DNA from 3 places in the Pseudarthrobacter sp. L1SW genome. Region 3 is predicted to be linked to each of the others. Evidence: predicted binding sites of a transcription regulator. Region 3 holds the regulator's gene; each other region holds the start of a gene.
The links. Region 3 encodes Rex, which represses fermentation and respiration genes when NADH is low (regulators of the CRP and FNR family bind a similar motif). Its sites were predicted from a motif close to CTTGTGAANNNNTTCACAAG; they were not measured.
Positions count from the first base shown of each region.

Region 1: a site for Rex is predicted at 1,158-1,177, ahead of benA (benzoate 1,2-dioxygenase large subunit). Genes of this name have one in related genera too.
Region 2: a site for Rex is predicted at 3,245-3,264, ahead of KTR40_RS10910 (glyceraldehyde-3-phosphate dehydrogenase). Genes of this name have one in related genera too.

Region 1 covers NZ_CP078079.1:3,845,459-3,851,542, reverse strand. The annotation lists gene catA (catechol 1,2-dioxygenase) at 60-944, opposite strand; gene benA (benzoate 1,2-dioxygenase large subunit) at 1,271-2,656, shown strand; gene benB (benzoate 1,2-dioxygenase small subunit) at 2,692-3,228, shown strand; gene benC (benzoate 1,2-dioxygenase electron transfer component BenC) at 3,354-4,925, shown strand; gene KTR40_RS17845 (1,6-dihydroxycyclohexa-2,4-diene-1-carboxylate dehydrogenase) at 4,925-5,752, shown strand; gene KTR40_RS17840 (AAA family ATPase) at 5,807-6,084, shown strand, end outside.
Region 2 covers NZ_CP078079.1:2,367,655-2,373,738, forward strand. The annotation lists gene def (peptide deformylase) at 1-331, shown strand, start outside; gene KTR40_RS10900 (HNH endonuclease family protein) at 341-1,138, opposite strand; gene KTR40_RS10905 (hypothetical protein) at 1,266-1,475, opposite strand; gene KTR40_RS10910 (glyceraldehyde-3-phosphate dehydrogenase) at 1,551-2,993, opposite strand; gene KTR40_RS10915 (TspO/MBR family protein) at 3,287-3,829, opposite strand; RNA gene rnpB (RNase P RNA component class A) at 3,875-4,266, opposite strand; gene KTR40_RS10925 (YaaA family protein) at 4,323-5,087, shown strand; gene KTR40_RS10930 (zinc ribbon domain-containing protein) at 5,182-5,919, opposite strand; gene KTR40_RS10935 (Nif3-like dinuclear metal center hexameric protein) at 6,041-6,084, opposite strand, start outside.
Region 3 covers NZ_CP078079.1:3,282,931-3,289,014, reverse strand. The annotation lists gene KTR40_RS15260 (3-deoxy-7-phosphoheptulonate synthase) at 1-747, shown strand, start outside; gene KTR40_RS15255 (helix-turn-helix domain-containing protein) at 902-1,114, shown strand; gene KTR40_RS15250 (30S ribosomal protein bS22) at 1,265-1,363, shown strand; gene KTR40_RS15245 (HAD family phosphatase) at 1,486-2,304, opposite strand; gene KTR40_RS15240 (glutaredoxin family protein) at 2,395-2,649, shown strand; gene KTR40_RS15235 (redox-sensing transcriptional repressor Rex) at 2,756-3,460, shown strand; gene KTR40_RS15230 (hypothetical protein) at 3,518-4,348, opposite strand; gene KTR40_RS15225 (hypothetical protein) at 4,458-4,925, opposite strand; gene KTR40_RS15220 (YceI family protein) at 5,054-5,602, opposite strand; gene KTR40_RS15215 (histidine phosphatase family protein) at 5,817-6,084, shown strand, end outside.

The sequences.
Region 1 (6,084 bases), 560 kb from region 3:
GCATCCCGGGGCGCCTCCGGTGCCGGGCAACACCCGGCGCCGGCTGTCAGCAGGAATTCCTACTTGGTCTGGCCTTCCTTGGCGAGGATGTAGTTGTAGACAACTTCCTCGCCGGCGCCGCCGTCCGTGCGGGGCCGGGGGTCCAGCATGAGTTCCGGCTTGACGGCCGATGCGATGTCGTCGGCGTTGTGCGGGTCGCCCGGGAAGTAGAGCTGCTGGGTGACGGGCTGGTAGCCGGGAGCCGAGACCTTGATGTGGATGTGGGCAGGACGCCAAGCGTGCCATCCTGCAGCCTCGATGAGCTGTCCACAGGCACCGTCCGTGGGGATCTGGTACGGCGCGGGGCGCATGGTGTTGATCTCGAAGCGACCCTCGTCGTCAGCCTTGACCGTGGCGCGGAAGAGCCACTCGGGCAGGCCCGGTGCGTACTGCGAGTAGAAGCCGGCGGCGTCCGCGTGCCAGATCTCCACCTGGGCGCCCTGGAGCGCGTTGCCGTTGGTGTCCGTGAACTGGCCGGTGAAGCGCAGCGGGGTGCCCTCTTCGCCGTCGCGCATCTCGACGGTGGCCGGTGTGGGAAGCTCGGGCGAACCGGGCACGTAGTAGGGTCCCTCGATGGTGCCCTTGGTGCCGGGGCGCTCCTGGGAGTTGACGTCCTCAACCGTGTGCTCAAGCCACACGTCGAGGAACAGGGGCCACTCGCCGTCGGTTCCTACCTTGATGAGCCAGGCCTTCAGGGCGTTGTACTCCTCGTAGGTGACCTGGTGCTCAACCACGATGTCGTTGGCGGCCTTGATCAGCGCACCGGCCAGGAGGCTCACGCGCTCCTTGGGCACGTGCAGCTCCGAGAGCTTGCCGGAGGCGGCGAAGCGTTCGGTGGCCTTCGAGCCGGCTTCAACGGCGGTGCCTTCGTTCTCGTTCCGGGTATCCACTTGGGTCTCAGTCATGGCGGTCTCCACCTTCGTCTTTGAATTGGGGCCAGGAAGGTTTCCTGCACCCGCCGCGGGACGCTGGCGCAGGGATCCTGCGGCCTTGCGGCATCGCGTGATGTCTGTCTCATCGTAGGTCCGAAGATAAGGACGCTACAAATATCGATAATGCCTATTTTCTGTCATTATCGGTACATAAAGACACCCTTGGTCGACCCTAGGTGTTTGCCTGATGTGAGCGCAGTCACGAGCGGGAAGAATTGCCCTAACGTCCCAGCTGGCACCGCTGCCCGGCCCGGACCTCCCGACCATCCGTCCAGCAATCTCCAATGGAGGAGCACGCCATGACCGAGAACCTGACCCATGCCCGCGAGGTCCTTGCCGACGCCGTGATCGATGACCGCGAGAACGGCATCATCCGGGCCAAGCGCGAGATCTTCACCGACCAGGAAATCTTCGAACTCGAGATGAAGCACATCTTCGAAGGCAATTGGGTGTACCTCGCCCACGAGTCCCAGATCCCCAACGTGGGGGACTACTTCACCACCTACATTGGACGTACTCCGGTGATGATCACCCGGGACAAGGACGAGAAGCTCAACTGCATCGTCAACGCCTGTTCGCACCGGGGCGCCATGCTGTGCCGCCGCAAGACGGACAACCGCACCACCTTCACCTGCCCGTTCCACGGCTGGACCTTCAAGAACTCCGGCGAACTGCTGAAGGTCAAGGATTCCCGCAATGCGGGTTACCCGGAAACGTTCAACAAAGAAGGGTCGCACGACCTCACCAAGGTTGCCCGCTTTGAGTCCTACCGTGGATTCCTTTTTGGCTCGCTGAAGGCGGACGTGCTCCCCCTTGAGCAGCATCTCGGCGACGCCACCAAAGTGATCGATTCCATTGTGGACCAGTCCCCCGAGGGCCTGGAGGTTCTGCGGGGATCCTCCACCTACACCTACGACGGCAACTGGAAAGTGCAGGCCGAGAACGGCGCAGACGGCTACCACGTCACGGCCGTGCACTGGAACTACGCCGCCACCACCGCCCGCCGCAGCGCCGGCGACTCCGCCAACAAGACCAAGGCCATGGACGCCGGCAAGTGGGGCAAGGTCAAGGGCGGCTTCTACTCCTACGACCACGGGCACCTGCTGCTGTGGCAGGAATGGACCAACCCCGAGGACCGTCCGCTGTGGGACCGCCGCGACGAGCTGGTGCAGAAGTACGGCGAGGAGATGGCGAACTTCATGATCAATATCTCGCGCAACCTTTGCCTCTACCCGAACGTGTACATCATGGACCAGTTCTCCTCGCAGATCCGCCACTTCCGGCCGATCTCCGCGGACCAGACCGAGGTAACGATCTACTGCATAGCCCCCAAGGGCGAGTCCCAGGAGAACCGCTCCAAGCGCATCCGGCAGTACGAGGACTTCTTCAACGCCACTGGCATGGCCACGCCGGACGACCTGGAAGAGTTCCGCTCCTGCAACAAGACCTACTGGGCCACCAGCGCCCCGTGGAACGATATGACGCGCGGTTCCACCCATGAGATCACCGGTCCGGACGAGCAGGCACAGGCCCTGGGCATGACCCGGGTGATCGCCTCCGGCGTGCGCACCGAGGATGAGGGGCTCTACCCCATCCAGCACGGGTACTGGAAGGAAGTCATGGACCGTGCCCTAGCGGAGGAAGAGGAGCGTTCAGCCTTGGAATCCGTTCCCGTCACCGCCTGAGAGAGCCCGCCGGAACCACAGAGAGCGCAGAACCCATGACCAACCTGACCCAAACCGCCCCGGCCCTGAAGACCGCGGAGGAGATCGCAACCCTCGAAACCGTCCGGGCCTTCCTTTACCGGGAAGCCCGCCTGCTGGACGACCGCCAGTTCGACGAGTGGCTCGAGTGCTACCACCCTGACTCCGAATTTTGGATGCCAGCGTGGGACGTCGACGACCAGCTGACGCAGGACCCCCAGAACGAAATCTCCCTCATCTATTACGACAACCGCGGCGGCATCGAAGACCGGGTCTTCCGGATCAAGACCGACCGGTCGTCGGCCACCTCCCTCCCCGAACCGCGCACCGGCCACAACATCACAGACATCGAGGTGCTGTCGAACGACGGCGGCAAGGTTGAGGTGCGCTTCAACTGGTTCACCCTGTACTTCCGCTACAACACAACGGACACCTATTTCGGCACCAGCTTCTACACGATCGACCTGTCCGGCCCGCAGCCGGTGATCCTGAAGAAGAAGGTGGTCCTGAAGAACGACTACATCCACCACGTGGTGGACGTTTACATGATCTGACCTTCCCCGCGCCGGCGCCCGGACTTCCCGGGCGCCGCAGGGCAGGTCCCACTCCGTGCCCGCCGGGCACGCCCCAAACTTTTTCCCGGGACGCGACGACGCGCCCGCCCAGTCAGGAGGACCCCATGGGCCACAAAGTAGCCCTCAGCTTCGAAGACGGCGTTACCAAAGTCATCAAGGTCGGCGACTATGAGACCGTCATGGATGCGGCCTACAAGGCGCGGATCAACATCCCGTCGGACTGCCGCGACGGTGCGTGCGGCACCTGCAAGGCGTTCTGCGATTCCGGCTCCTTCGACCCGGGCGACTTCATCGACGACGCCATGACCGAAGAGGAGCTTGAAAAGGGCTACATGCTCACGTGCCAGGCCGTCCCGGAGTCCGACCTGGCCATCCAGATCCCGGCCACGTCCGAGTCGGCCAAGACGGCGGCCGCTACCTTCAGCTCCAGCATCAAGGAACTCAACCGGCACACGGAGACCACGGTGTCCTTCACCCTGCAGGTGGACAACCGGGATGCGCTGGCCTTCCTGCCCGGACAGTACGTCAACCTGAAGGTCCCGGGCACCGACGCTGAACGCTCCTACTCCTTCAGCAGCGGCCCCGAGGTGGAGGATGCGTCCTTCATGGTCCGCGTGACTCCCCAGGGTGCCATGTCCGAGTACCTGCGCGACCGGGCCGCGGTTGGCGACGCCATCGAATTCACGGGCCCCTACGGGTCCTTCTTCCTGCGCGAGCCCAAGCGGCCCCTGCTGCTCCTGGCCGGCGGCACCGGACTGGCCCCGCTCCTGTCCATCCTGGAAAAGCTCGCCGAAAACCCGCCGTCCACCGCGGTACACCTTATTTACGGGCTCACCCGCGAGGCGGACATCGTAGGCCTGGACTGGCTCCGCGCCTACGAAGCGAAGCTCCCCGGCTTCACCTGGGACTACATCGCGTCCGAACCGGGCACTTCCGCCCCGCACACCGGCTACGTCACCCAGATCATCGAACCGAAGCACCTCAATGACGGCGACGTGGACATCTACCTGTGCGGCCCGCCGCCCATGGTCAACGCTGTTTCCAAGTGGCTGGACACCGAAGGCATCCAGCCCGCCAACTTCTACTTCGAACGGTTCGCACCAAAGGAGGCCACCGGCGGCGACGCCGAAACGGGCGCCCCGGCTCCGGCCGAAAAGATCCAGGCCGAAGGCGACACCATGACCCGCGGCGAGGCAGTCTCTTCACTGGAAACCGGCCGGCTGGATTTCCGCAAGGAGGACAGCTTCGCCCAGCTGGACGCCCGCATGGGCCTGGAACTGGCCGTCAGCGAACTGCTGCTGGGCCGGCTCAGCGAAGAGCAGCTGCGCCAGTTCCGCCGCCTCGCCGAAGCCACCACTGCCTCGGTGGACGGCGGACGCATCACCGACCCCGAGGAGTTTGCCCGTACCAACGAGGAATTCCACGAGTACCTCTTCATGGTCTGTGACAACCCGATGCTGCTGGAGTCCTACCGCCGCCTGGACGTGCACGCCCAGATGGCTGCGGCCCTGGAAACAGGCACGCCGATCTTCGCCCGCGTCACCCAGGACCACGTGGACATCGTGGACGCGTTCGAGCGGGGCGACAAGGAACGCCTCCGCGCCGTCATTACGGCGCACGCCCACGACGCGAAGGAAACCATGGCCGGTGCCATTGACGCCAAGGCCGCCCTCTGATGGTTGAACCGTACGCCGGACAATTCGTGACCCCGGGCAGGTTCGGCGGCAAGGTCGCCGTCGTCACCGGCGCAGCCCAGGGCATCGGCCAAAAGGTGGCTGAACGCATCGGCGCCGAGGGCGGCGCTGTGGTACTGGTGGACCGCGCGGACCTGGTGCACGACGTGGCCCGCGGCATCGGCGAGGCCGCCAAGGCCTCCGGTTCCGGCGGTTCGGCTACGTCCGTCACCGCAGACCTCGAGACGTTCGCCGGCGCAACCCAGGCCGTCAAGGCGGCGCTCGCAGCCCATGGACGGGTGGATGTCCTGGTCAACAACGTGGGCGGCACCATCTGGGCCCGCCCCTACGAGGAATACGACGAGGACAAGATCGAGAAGGAGATCCGCCGCTCGCTCTTTCCCACGCTCTGGAGCTGCCGGGCGGTCCTGCCTGCGATGCTCGAACAGGAATCGGGGACCATCGTCAACGTGTCCTCGGTGGCCACCCGCGGCATGCACCGCGTTCCCTACGCCGCGGCGAAAGGCGGCGTCAATGCCCTGACCCAGGCCCTTGCCATGGAGGTGGCCGGCCGCGGCATCCGCGTGGTCGCCACGGCGCCCGGCGGCACGGAGGCGCCGCCACGGAAGGTCAAGCGCGGCCCGGAAGCCGAGTCCGCCACCGAGAAGGCCTGGTACCAGGTGATCGTCGACCAGACCGTGGAGTCGTCCTTTATGAAGCGCTACGGGACCTTGGACGAGCAGGCCGCGCCCATCGTGTTCCTCGCCTCCGACGAAGCGTCTTATCTCACCGGAAGCGTCCTTCCGGTGGCCGGCGGGGACCTGGGCTAGCGCGTGGACCCCCGCCGGAACGGGCGGGCAGGACGCTCCGGTAGACTTGCGGCCATGACTGCGGGGTCCGTCCAGGGCGATATCGGAGCGGATTCTGCCCTGGTAGGCCGCGATGGGGTGTTCGCGCAGCTCGCGGAAATCCTCCGCACAGTCCGTAAGGGCAAGGTGGCTGCCGTGGTCCTCACCGGGCCCGCCGGCTCCGGAAAAACCGCGGTGATGGAGTCCTTCCTGGAATACTGCCGCACGGGGGCCCGCGGCGTCCGCGTCCTTTCCGCCATGGGCGACGAGTGGGAAGCGCAGTTTGCGCTCGCGGGCTATTCGCAGCTGATGCT
Region 2 (6,084 bases), 920 kb from region 3:
CCTGTCAAAGATTTCCGGTGCGGTACCGGACCCGGATGAGGAAGAGGAAGGTTGCCTGTCCTTCCCCGGCGGACAGTATCCCCTGAAGCGCGCCGAGTGGGCACGCGTTGAAGGGTTTGACGGTTTTGGACAGCCCGTCAGGTTCGAAGCCACCGGCTGGTTTGCCAGGATCATCCAGCACGAATATGACCACCTGGACGGAAAGCTCTACGTCAACCGGCTGATGGACCGCTACGCGCGCAAGGCCATGAAGCAGGCCAAGAAGAGCGGCTGGGGAGTTCCCGGACTGACCTGGATGCCGGGCGTCGACCCTGACCCGTTCGGCCACTAAAGCAGGCGGTCACCCCGCCGCAATGGTGGACTGGCCCGGGCAGGACACCAGCACGCGCTTCATGGCGTCCTTTTCCGCCTCAGTGACCCAGAGTCCGTAGGCTGCCTTGACGGATATTTGGCGGGCCACATAGTGGCAGCGGAAGGACTTGTTCCTGGGAAGCCACGTTGCGGCATCGCCGGCACCCTTCTCCTCGTTTGCCGGGCCGTCCGCGGCGATGAGGTTCAGCGGATCGTTGGCAAGGCTTTGGCGCTGTTTGGCCGTCAGCCCCTGGGCGCCCTTCTGCCAGGCGTCGCCCAGGGCCACGACGTGGTCTATCTGGACTGCGCGGCTGCTTTCGGAGCCGCGGCGGAAGTCCATGGACTGCCCGGTATAAGGCTCCCGGATGGTGCCTGCTGCCACCTTGCACCTGGACCCCTCCATGAACACCACGGCGGTGAGGTCACGCCGGAGCATGTCGTTGCGGGTGTCGCACCCGTTCCGGTCCACGTCCAGCCACGCCTGGCCGAAGGCTTCGCGGTCGTAGTTGTCCTTGGCGGCGCGGCCCTTGACGGCGAGCCCCTCCAATGCGGCGAGGGCACTGCCCGGGGGCACCGGGCGCACTGGCACGACAGGCTTCATCCAGGCGGGATCAAAGACTGGGGCCTCCGCGGGACCTGCGACGGCGGGCTCCGCCAAGGCAAACTGGCCGGCAGTAAAGAACCAGGACAGGGCCGCCAACGCCGCGGCGGCAGCCACTGCCAGGATGCCCCATGCCTGCCGGGAGCGACGGCGCGCACTCCGATAGGCAGACCAGCTCACAGTCATGGGGCTCCAGCCCCTCCGGCGACATCATGCACCAGAAGAGCCTAGGCCACCAGCCTGCCCTCCCCACTGTTTTCCACAGTGTGGAGGGCAAGTGGGCGGCGCTGGCGGAAGTATTCCGCCGCGGGGCTTACTGCTCCCGCATCACCCGCCGGAGGTCCTCCTCGGCGATTGCCAGCAGTCCTTCCAGCTGGCGCACCCGGTCCTCTCCGACGTCGCCCGTTTTGTACGCGGCGCGGGCGCCCTCCAGCAGCCGGACGGCCTCCTTATGGTTGGCTTTGGCCACGTCGAGGGCGTGCTCAAGGGTTGTCTCGTGCTGAAGTGTCGAATCTTTGTCCATGCCACCAGTGTGGTCCCGTTTCCCGGCTGATTCCAGCACCATCAGCCGGGAAATCGCGGGACCGGCGGCCGGAACCTAAACGGCGATCGCAGCCAGGGCCGCGGCGGATTCCTTTGCGGGGAAGGAAGGCGGGTTAACCCCGGCCATCTCCTCCATGACGCGGACCACCTGGCAGCTGTAGCCGAACTCGTTGTCGTACCAGACATAGAGCACAAGGTTCTTGTCCGTGGACACGGTGGCCAGGCCGTCCACGATGCCGGCCCGGCGGGAACCGACGAAGTCAGTGGAAACAACTTCGGGTGAGTCGATGTAGTCGATCTGCTTGCGCAGGTCCGAGTGCAGCGACATCTCACGCAGGTAGTTGTTGACCTCGTCCTTGGTGGTCCCGTTCTCCAGGCTCAGGTTCAGGATGGCGAGGGAAACATCCGGGGTGGGGACGCGGATGGAGCTGCCGGTCAGCTTGCCCAGCAGTTCGGGCAGGGCCTTGGCCACGGCCTTGGCGGCGCCGGTCTCCGTGATCACCATGTTCAGTGCTGCCGAGCGGCCGCGCCGGTCACCCTTGTGGAAGTTGTCGATCAGGTTCTGGTCGTTCGTGAAGGAGTGCACCGTCTCCACATGGCCGTGCACGACGCCGAACTTGTCGTTGATTGCCTTCAGCACCGGCGTGATGGCGTTGGTGGTGCAGGACGCGGCGGAGACGATCTGGTCGGTGTCCTCGATGGTGCCGTGGTTGATGCCGTGGACGATGTTCTTGAGATCGCCCTTGCCCGGGGCGGTCAGCAGGACCCGGGCCACGCCCTTGCTCTGCAGGTGCTGGGACAAGCCCTCCCGGTCACGCCAGCGTCCGGTGTTGTCCACCACAAGGGCGTTGTTGATTCCGTAGGCGGTGTAATCGATGGTGGCGGGGTTGTCCGAGTAGATGACCTGTACCTGCACGCCGTTGGCCGTGATGGTGTTGGCCTCCTCGTCAATCCGAATGGTCCCTTCGAAGGAGCCGTGGACCGAGTCGCGGCGCAGGAGGCTGGCGCGCTTGGAGAGATCGTTGTCAGCACCTTTGCGGACCACGATGGCGCGCAGGCGGAGGCCGTGTCCGCCGCCTGCCTTTTCGATGAGGAGGCGGGCCAGGAGCCGGCCGATCCGGCCGAAGCCGTAAAGCACCACGTCGGTGCTGGTGCGGTCATCGCCGCCGCGCTTGCCCACGACGTCGGCAAGTTCCGCCCGCAGGAATTCTTCCAGCGTGGCGCCGTCGCCTTCTTCCTTGAACTTCTGGTTCAGCCGGGCGATGTCGATGGCAGCGGCACCGAGCTCGAGTCCGGCCAGGGTGTTCAGCAGGGGCGCCGTCTCCTCCAGGAGAAGCTCGTCCTTGCTCATCCGGCGTGCAAAGCGGTGCGCCTTAAGGATGTTCATGGTGGATTTGTTGATCAAACTCCGGCCATGGATGCTGGTGACCACGTTGTTCTCGCGGTACAGCCGGCCGATCACCGGAATCATGGCCTCGGCGAGGGCCTCCCGGCCCATCCACGTATCAAGACAAGAATCTGACGTCTGGCTCACAGAAATACCTTCCTCGGTTCAGCCGTGTACGTCCTCGTACACGGATGTCGGCCACCACATGTTGTGCAGGGGCCCCCGCGCCTGCAGGGGTCGGCCCCCAGGCGCCTGGATCGCGTGCAAAGAAAAACCGCCGGCTGCGAAGGCAACCCGGGCGGAAGAACTCCTGCGTCCGGTCTCCATTCTAAGTTGGCCAGCTACCCCTGACCGGCCGGAACCACGTGAAATCACTCACAGGGAAGGGCCTTGCGTCCGGGGAGTCAGTTGTGGATGGCCGAATAGAGATTGAGGCTGGACGAAAACACCACCCAGGAAAAATAGGGCAGCATCAGCAGGCCCGCAGCCGGGCTCACCGGCCCGAACCGCACAACGAGGAATGCAAGCGAGGCCGCAAGCCCGGCTATGACACAGAAAGCGGCCCAGAGGGCAGCAGCACCAAACACCGGAAAGAGCCCGAAGAAGGCCAGCGGCCATGCGGCATTGAGCACCAGTTGGACCAGATACCCGGCCAGGGCACCTCCCCTCAACTCCCCTTTCCGCCAGACGAGCCAGGCGGCGACCGCCACCCCCACGTACAAGAGCATCCACATGCTCCTGAACATCCAGCCCGGCGGCATCCAGGGGGCCTTGGCCGATCCCGCGAACCAGCCAGCCGAATGCAGGATGATGGGGACTGACGCGAGGGCCCAGGCAGCGGCGGAGAGCGCAAGGAACCCGGCCAGGGCAACGGCCTGCTGTGCGCGGGCGGGACCCCGCGGTTCGGCGGCTCCGTCGCCGGAGGGCGGGTCAATATTTGCGGGCACGGTTCAGGATCCCCAACACAACTCTCAAGGTCAAACCGGACGGGGTGGATGGGTTGACCGATACGCCGGGTTCTGTGCTCCCGCCCCGTTGCCGGTGCGGGAGTAGCGGCCATCCATCTACGAGCGCCGTTGCCGGCGCCCTCCAGCGGCCTACCCGGACACTCGGGCGGGCAGCCCTCAAACGTGTCCTGTCTGGCCTTGCTCCGGGTGGGGTTTACCTAGCCTTCCCGGTCACCCGGGAAGCTGGTGGTCTCTTACACCACCGTTTCACCCTTACCTGGTTCGTGCCGCTTTCAAACCGGCGCGACCCAGGCGGTCTGTTCTCTGTGGCACTGGCCTGCGGGTTACCCCGAGTGGGCGTTACCCACCACCCTGCCCTGCGGAGCCCGGACGTTCCTCGAGCCACTTGCGTGACGCGCGGCCGCCTGGTCAACCCATCCATGTCCAGTCTACCGGGGCGCTGCCACTTTCCCTCCGCCGGTAGGATCGGACGGTGCTGATTCTGCTCCCCCCTTCCGAAGGCAAGACACCCGCGGTCCGTGGTTCCGCCGTCGACTGGCCTTCCCTCAGCTTCCCGGAGCTGAACTCCTGTCGCGCCAAGGTGCTGGACGCGCTGGGGACGGTGAGCGCGCATGACGATGCCCTCGCGTTGCTGGGGGTGGGGGCCTCCCTGAAGGACGACGTCGAGCGCAACACCCGGCTCCATGGCGAACCGGCGGCCCCTGCACACCAGATCTACTCCGGCGTCCTCTATGACGCGCTGGGCTACAAGACACTCACCCCCGTGCAGCGGCGCAAGGCAGACGAGTCGGTGCTGGTGATTTCCGCGCTCTGGGGCGCCATCCGCTTCGGCGACAGCGTGCCCGCCTACCGCCTGTCCATGGGGACGGCACTGCCCGACGTCGGCCGCCTCGCCTCGTTCTGGAAGCCGCACCTGTCCAGTGCGCTGGCGCCGCTTGCCGAGGGACACCTGCTGGTGGACTGCCGCTCGAGCACCTACTCCGCGGCGTGGGCCCCGCCACCGGCGCAGACAGTGGCGGTCAACGTTTTTACGGAGGTGAACGGCGTCCGGAAGGTGGTCAGCCACTTCGCCAAGCACACCCGTGGCGAACTCGCGCGGCACCTGCTGGCGCGGCGGGGCAAAGCTCCAGCAACGCCGTCGGACCTTGCCAGGGCCGCCCGGGAAGTCTGGCAGGCAGAGCTAATGGACGGTTCCGCGCGGAAACCCCACGCGCTGAACATCATCCTGCCGGGCTGATTCCCCTGCCGCTCCCCAACTAGGTAGCGCTAAGTGTCGTTATGAGCCGCCAAAACGACACTTAGCGCTACCTAGTTGGGTCAGGTTGGTTGGGTCAGGCCCACTCCTCCGAGCGGACCAGAATGGCGCCGGAGTCCGGGCAGAAGACGATGTCGTCCGCGGCGGCTGCCTTGATCTCGGCCAGGTCGCCGGGGCTCAGCTTCATGCCCGACGCCTCGGACGTGCCGTGGAACAGGCGGGCGGCACCCACACCGCGCTTGGCGAGCGTTTTTTCGTACACGGCCAGCACGCCGGCATCGAGGCCAGCGGCAAATTCGTCGCGCCGGGCGCGGAGGCCGCCGGCCTCCGCCTCCACTTCAGCAAGGGCTGCGTCGAGCTCGGCCCTGATTGTGCCGAAGGACCCTTGGATATCGTCCACGATCGCTTGCTGTGCCGCCTGCCGCTCCCGCAGCGAATCGAGCCGCTCCATGACCTCAAGCTCAATATCTTCAAGGTCCGAGAGGCGTTTATTGAGCGAGGCAATGTCCTTCTGCAGCGCCACCAGGTCCTTGGACAATCCGGTGCCGCTGTTCAGCCGCGCCTCGTCCCGCTGGATCCGCGAGGCCACCTGTTCCACGTCCGCCTCGGCCCGCTTAAGTTCGGCCTCGGCGTCATGGACAGCCACCTTCGCCGCGCCCAGCTCGCCGTTGGCAACAGCCAGCGCCGCCTCCAGGTCCTTGATGCGGGGATCGGTTTCCAAGGAGCGGCGGCGGTTGGCGAGCGACTTCAGCTTTGCGTCCAGCCCCTGCAGTTCGAGCAACTTCAACTGTTCCGCCGGTGCTGCCTTCGCCACTGTTACCTCCGCTTGATCCCTACCGGCCGGGGCCGGGCACCTGACCGGCGCTTCCTAGACTCTAGCGCCTGGCCTGCTCCCCTGCCTCGCTCTGCTCGCCCGGGGACCCTTCACGCCAGGCTTAGCCCGGAGTCAGGATGAAGTCCCAGGGATCGCTGTTGGTAG
Region 3 (6,084 bases):
GACATGGTCACCGGCCTCCGGACCGCACGGCGCTTCCTGCAGCAGGTCACCGCTCTGGGGCTGCCCACAGCCACCGAATTCCTGGAGCCGATCAGCCCGCAGTACATGGCGGACCTGATCTCCTGGGGCGCCATCGGGGCCCGCACCACCGAAAGCCAGATCCACCGGCAGCTCGCCTCCGGCCTGTCCATGCCCATCGGCTTCAAGAACGGGACCGACGGCGACCTCCAAGTAGCCATTGACGCTTGCGGTGCAGCGGGGGCCGCCCAGGCTTTCCTCGGCATCGATGGCGACGGCCGGGCCGCGCTGGTGTCCACCGCCGGAAACCCGGACACCCATGTCATCCTCCGCGGCGGGCGCAAGGGGCCGAACTACTCTGCCGCCGATGTCGAGGATGCCTCTGCGAAGCTGGCAAACAAGCAGCTGAACTCCCGCCTCATCGTTGACGCCAGCCACGCCAACAGCGGCAAAAGCCACCACCGCCAGGCCGAAGTGGCCCTGGAGATCGGCGCCCAGCTGGAAGACGGCGGCACCGCTGCCCAGGCGGTTGCCGGCGTCATGCTGGAAAGCTTCCTGGTGGGCGGCGCCCAGAACCTCGACGTCGCCGAGCACGCCGCGGGACGCACGGAACTCGTTTACGGGCAGAGCGTCACCGACGCCTGCATGGAGTGGGACGTTTCTGTTTCGGTCCTGGACCAGCTGGCCGCCTCCGCCCGCAAGCGGAGGAAGTCAACTCCCGTTAATTAGGGGGTGAAATAGGGGACCTTACTACTTTCACTTCTGCCACAGGAACATCTAGAGTATCTAGGTAGGTGGTTGGTGGATGGCTCAGCATCGGAACACCGCATTGGCATGAACATGGGGTCACTGTTGTCCATCCGTCAGCAAAGGAATATGGGAAATGTCGGCAGAACAGAACTTCTCAAACGCGAAGTTCCTCACCGTGGCTGAAGTCGCCCAGGTCATGCGCGTTTCCAAGATGACCGTGTACCGGCTGGTGCACTCCGGCGAGATGCCGGCAGTGCGCTTCGGACGCTCCTACCGGGTTCCGGAACAGGCCGTGGAGCAGTACCTCAAAGGTGCCGTGGTGGACGGCCATACCGAGACCGCCTGACACGCCTGTCCGTAGCCGCCTCCCGGAAGCGGTACCCTGTTAAGGAACGTTTTACGTCATTGTAAGAATCTGTCAGTTGTTCAGTTCGTAGCTCTGTCCACGAACCTTTTCCATCAGACAGGTACTGCATCTAGTTTGTGAGGAACTTTCGTGGGTTCAGTTATTAAGAAGCGTCGCAAGCGTATGGCCAAGAAGAAGCACCGCAAGCTGCTTCGCAAGACCCGTCACCAGCGCCGCAACAAGAAGTAGCAATACTTCGAACTGCGTGGAAATGCCCGCCGCCTTCCGAGGTGGCGGGCATTTCTGTGTCCTGGCCCAACCAGGTAGCGCCAAGTGTCGTTATGGGCGCTCAGAACGACACTTCGCGCCACCTAGATGCGGGGGCCTCGGATGCGGGCGAAGCCCTTCCAGAGCCCGTACACGGCGCCGCAGGCCGTTGCCGCCTTGAGCCCCAGGGTGGCTGCGCGGCGGCCGGCCCGGAAGTCGTAGACGGGCCAGTTGTTGTCCCGGGCGTGCCGGCGCAGGCGGGCATCCGGGTTGATGGCCACGGGATGCCCCACCAATGTCAGCAGGGGGATGTCGTTGTAGGAGTCGCTGTAGGCCCAGCAGCGCTTTAGGTCCAGCTCCTCGGCGTCGGCGATGGCCTGGACGGCGACCGCCTTGGCGGAGCCGTGCAGGATGTCTCCCACCAGCCGGCCCGTGTACATGCCCTCATGTATTTCGCCCACCGTTCCCAGCGCTCCGGTCAGCCCCAGCCGGGTGGAAATCACGGTGGCCACTTCAATGGGTGTGGCGGTGACCAGCCACACCCGGCGGCCAACACGCAGGTGCTGCTCCGCCAAGGCTTTGGCGCCGGGCCAGATCCGCGAGGCGATCATCTCGTCGTAGACCTCTTCGCCCAAGGCCTTAACGTCGTCGACAGTGATCCCCGCGGCCAGGGTGAGGGCGGAATCGCGCACCGCGTGGACATCGTCGATGTTCTCGCCGCGGGCCACGAACTTGAACTGCTTCCAGGCGAAGCCGGCGGCCTGGGTCATGGTGAAGGCGCCGCGCTGGTGCATCTTCCGTGCAACGTGGAACAGGCTGGCGCCGCGCATCAGGGTGTTGTCCACATCGAAGAACGCCGCCTCGCCCGGCTGCGGCGCAGCAACCGGCTTGGTGACTACGGCGACGTATTTCTCCTCGGGCATGGACTTGAGTCTAGCCAATCCACTGTTCATTCCACTGCGCCCTCGCGCTGGACGTCGCAGGGCTCCGGGCGACGGGGATACCGTTAAGGCATGGCCACACCCCGCGTCCTCCTCATCACCAAAGCAGACTGCCACCTTTGCGAAGACGCGCGCGACGCCGTCGGGCGGGTTACGGCCTTGCTGGGACTTGAGTGGAACGAAGAGTTGGTGGACCACCAGCCGGAACTGCGTGAGCGCTATGCGGAGGAAATCCCCGTGGTGCTGGTGGACGGCGTGCAGCGGGATTTCTGGAAAATAGACGAAGCCCGCCTGGAACGCGTGCTCCGGCGGGCCATGGCGCAGTAGGGGAGCAGTTCTTGTGATGGCTCGGGTATCGGTGCGGCACCTGCTTTGTTGGCATTGCTGATGGGGCTCTAGAGTGGAGTCACAACGCAATGCGAGGGAGGAGCTGGTGGCTTCGCTGGATTCAACTCCCCAGGCTGTCCCGGACCTGCCGGGAGCCACGGGCATGGCAGCCAAGCAGATTCCGCCGGCTGCGGTGGCACGGCTGACCCTCTACCTGCGCGCCCTCAACACCCTGCTCGCAGAGGGGGTGGAACGCGTCTCCTCAGAATCCCTCGCCGAGGCCTCCGGCGTCAGCTCCGCCACCCTGCGCAAGGACCTCTCCCACGTGGGCTCGTACGGAACCCGCGGCGTGGGCTACGAAGTGCAGTACCTGAGCCGGCACATCGCCGCCGCCCTGGGACTCACGCACGACTGGAAAGTGGCGATCGTGGGTGCCGGCAACCTGGGCAAGGCCCTGGCACGGTACGGCGGCTTTGAATCCCGCGGCTTTGACGTGGTTGCCATTTTTGACGCGGACCAGATGGTGGTGGGCAACGAAGTGGGTTGGCTGCGGGTAAGTGACGTGGCCGACCTGGAAACCGTGCTGCACCGCACGGGTGCCAACATGGTGGTGCTGGCACTGCCCGCCGCCGTGGCCCAGGATATTTGCGACCGCGTGGTTGCGGCCGGCGTCCGCAGCATTCTGAGTTTCGCGCCCGTGATGCTCCAGGTGCCGGAAGGGGTCAACCTCCGCAAGGTGGACATGGCAACGGAGCTGCAGATCCTTGCGTACCACGCACAGCGGGCGCAGGCCCCGGGCCAGACCGCCTAGGTTTCTGGCGGTACCGTCTGGTTCCGGGACCCACGCCCGCAGGGTGGTGTGGTTGGACTACCGGCCGTAGGGGTTGCCCATACCGCCGCCGTACGGGTTGGCGAACGGCTGCTGCCTCCGGAAATACGGAGCTGCGCCCGGCAGGTAGAGCAGCACAATGGCCGCGATTCCCAACAATGTGCCGATGGTCGCGAAGCTGGGAGGACTGAAGAGGCCGAGGACGGAAAGGGCCGCGAAGACTGTGCCCAGGATGCGTGCCCAGTTCTTGCCCTTGCGGACAAAGAACGCCACCAGCAGGTACAGCGCCAGGCCAATGATGGCAAACACCACCAGGGTGCCGGCGATGACGCCCTTCATATCCTCGTAGGTGACTCCCGCGCCGGTGCCCTGGACCTGGCTGTCGAAGACATCACGGAACCGGGGATCGTCCAGCGTGGCGAGGCCGGCAAGAGCGGAGACGACGAAGATGGCGGCCGAGGCGATCAGCAGCCAGAACGAAATGTTGACCAGCTGCGGGACGCCGGCGCTTCCAGAGGGCTGGGGCTGCTCCGACGGATACTGCGCGTAGGGGGACTGGCCGTACGGCTGCTGCCCGTACTGCGGGGCGTTCTGCCCGTACTGGGGTGCGCCGGACTGCTGTCCGTACTGCGGGGCGTTCTGTCCGTACTGGGGTGCGCCGGACTGCTGTCCGTACTGCGGGGCGTTCTGTCCGTACTGGGGTGCGCCGGACTGCTGTCCGTACTGCGGGGCGTTCTGCCCGTACTGGGGTGCGCCGGACTGCTGTCCGTACTGCGGGGTGTTCTGCCCGTAGCGCGGACCCTGCGAGCCAGACTCGGACCCGGACTCGGGATCGTTCGGAACGGGAGGCGGGACAGGGGGAGTACTCATGAGCGGTCCTTTTGCATGTCGGGTTCCAGGTAGGCTGCCGGGAATGGTCCTGTGCCCTACCCCCAGCATGGCTTAAGTCCACCGTACCCCCGGGCGGGCGCCTTGTGGGTCATTCGGAAGAGGTATTCCCGCGCCGTCCTGCTGCGGCAAAGAAGGCCTGTGAACGGGGCAGCCAGAGAAGGACGGTCGCGGCCAGGCTGATGAGGAAGGCGGTCCAGTTACCGCCCTGGCCCACGCCGATGGCCCAGTTGGCAACGGCCAGGACCAGGGTGATGGCTGTGAGGGCCGTCAAACCCAGCCGCGCCCAATGCTTCCCGTCCTTCATTGCGAGGGCGAACACGATCTGGGCTGCTCCCACGGCTGCAGCCAGCAGCATGAGCAGCAGCACCAGGGTTGCGGCTCCCGGTGCTGCGGCGAAGAGCACCAGGGAGGCCAGCATGCCGAGGATTCCGCCCAGCAGGCCCAGGATGCCGCCCACGAACCAGATCCAGAACGAGACCTTGAGTTCGGTGGGAAGTCCCGCCACCAGGAACATCCGGGCAAAGCCGGAACGGGGCGTGCTGGGAGAGTTGCTCATGGCCCTCACTGTAAACCCCTCCGCAAACCCCGCGGCTGCCTGGGAAGGGAGGAGGAGGAACCTTTAAAAGGAGGCACCCCGGCACTGGACTGCGAAGTCCAGCGCCGGGGTGCCTCCAGGAAAGGCGATTACGCTGCGGGAGCGATGAACGCCAGTTCCAGGTTGATGGCAACCTTGTCGCTCACCAGGACGCCGCCGGTCTCCAGGACAGCGTTCCAGGTCAGGCCGAAGTCCTTGCGGCTGATGGTGGTTTCGGCGGAAACGCCGGCGCGGGTGTTGCCGAACGGGTCCACGGCCACGCCGTTGAATTCGGTGTCCAGCGTGACGGGGCGGGTGACGCCCTTGATGGTCAGGTCGCCGGTGAGCTCGTAGCTGTTGCCCTTGGCCACCAGGCCGTTGGAGACGAAGGAGATCTCCGGGAACTTCTCCACGTCGAAGAAGTCCTCGCCCTTGACGTGGCCGTCACGGTTGGCATCGCCGGAATCGAAGCTGGCGGCGTTAATGGTGGCGTTGATCTTGGCGCCGGCCACATCCTCGGGAAGGTCCAGGGTTGCTGCTGCTTCCTTGAACTGGCCGCGGACCTTGCTGATGCCTGCGTGGCGGACGGTGAAGCCGATCTCGCTGTGGGAGTTGTCCAGGACCCAGGTGCCGGTGGTGACGTCTGCGGGAAGTGCCATGATGTTGCTCCTTGTTATGTGCGTGCTGTTAAGGTCTGCCATTGAAGCTTCATCTGTTGAAGTCTCAACTAACTGCTGCACCTAGTATAAACATGCATTTGCATGTTTCATTCCCGCCTTTGGAACATTTCTTCAAAAACTTCAGTTCTACTGTTTGTAGAAAGTCTGTGCGGGAGATTTCGGATCGCACGTCATCTTTGAGAAACTGGTAAACATGCCCCAAGCCACTGTCCATTTGCTCCGCCACGGCGAGGTCCACAATCCTGACGGCGTCCTGTACGGAAGGCTGCCCGAATTCCACCTCTCCGAACTGGGGCAGGAGATGGCGCGCATGCTCGCGGAGCACTTCCGCCGCCGCGCTGCAGCAGGTGCCCGCATCACCTACCTGGCAGCCTCGCCACTGGACCGTGCGCAGGAAACTGCACGGCCGACGTCGGACGCCCTTCACCTGGAAATCCACACGGACGAGCGCATCATCGAGG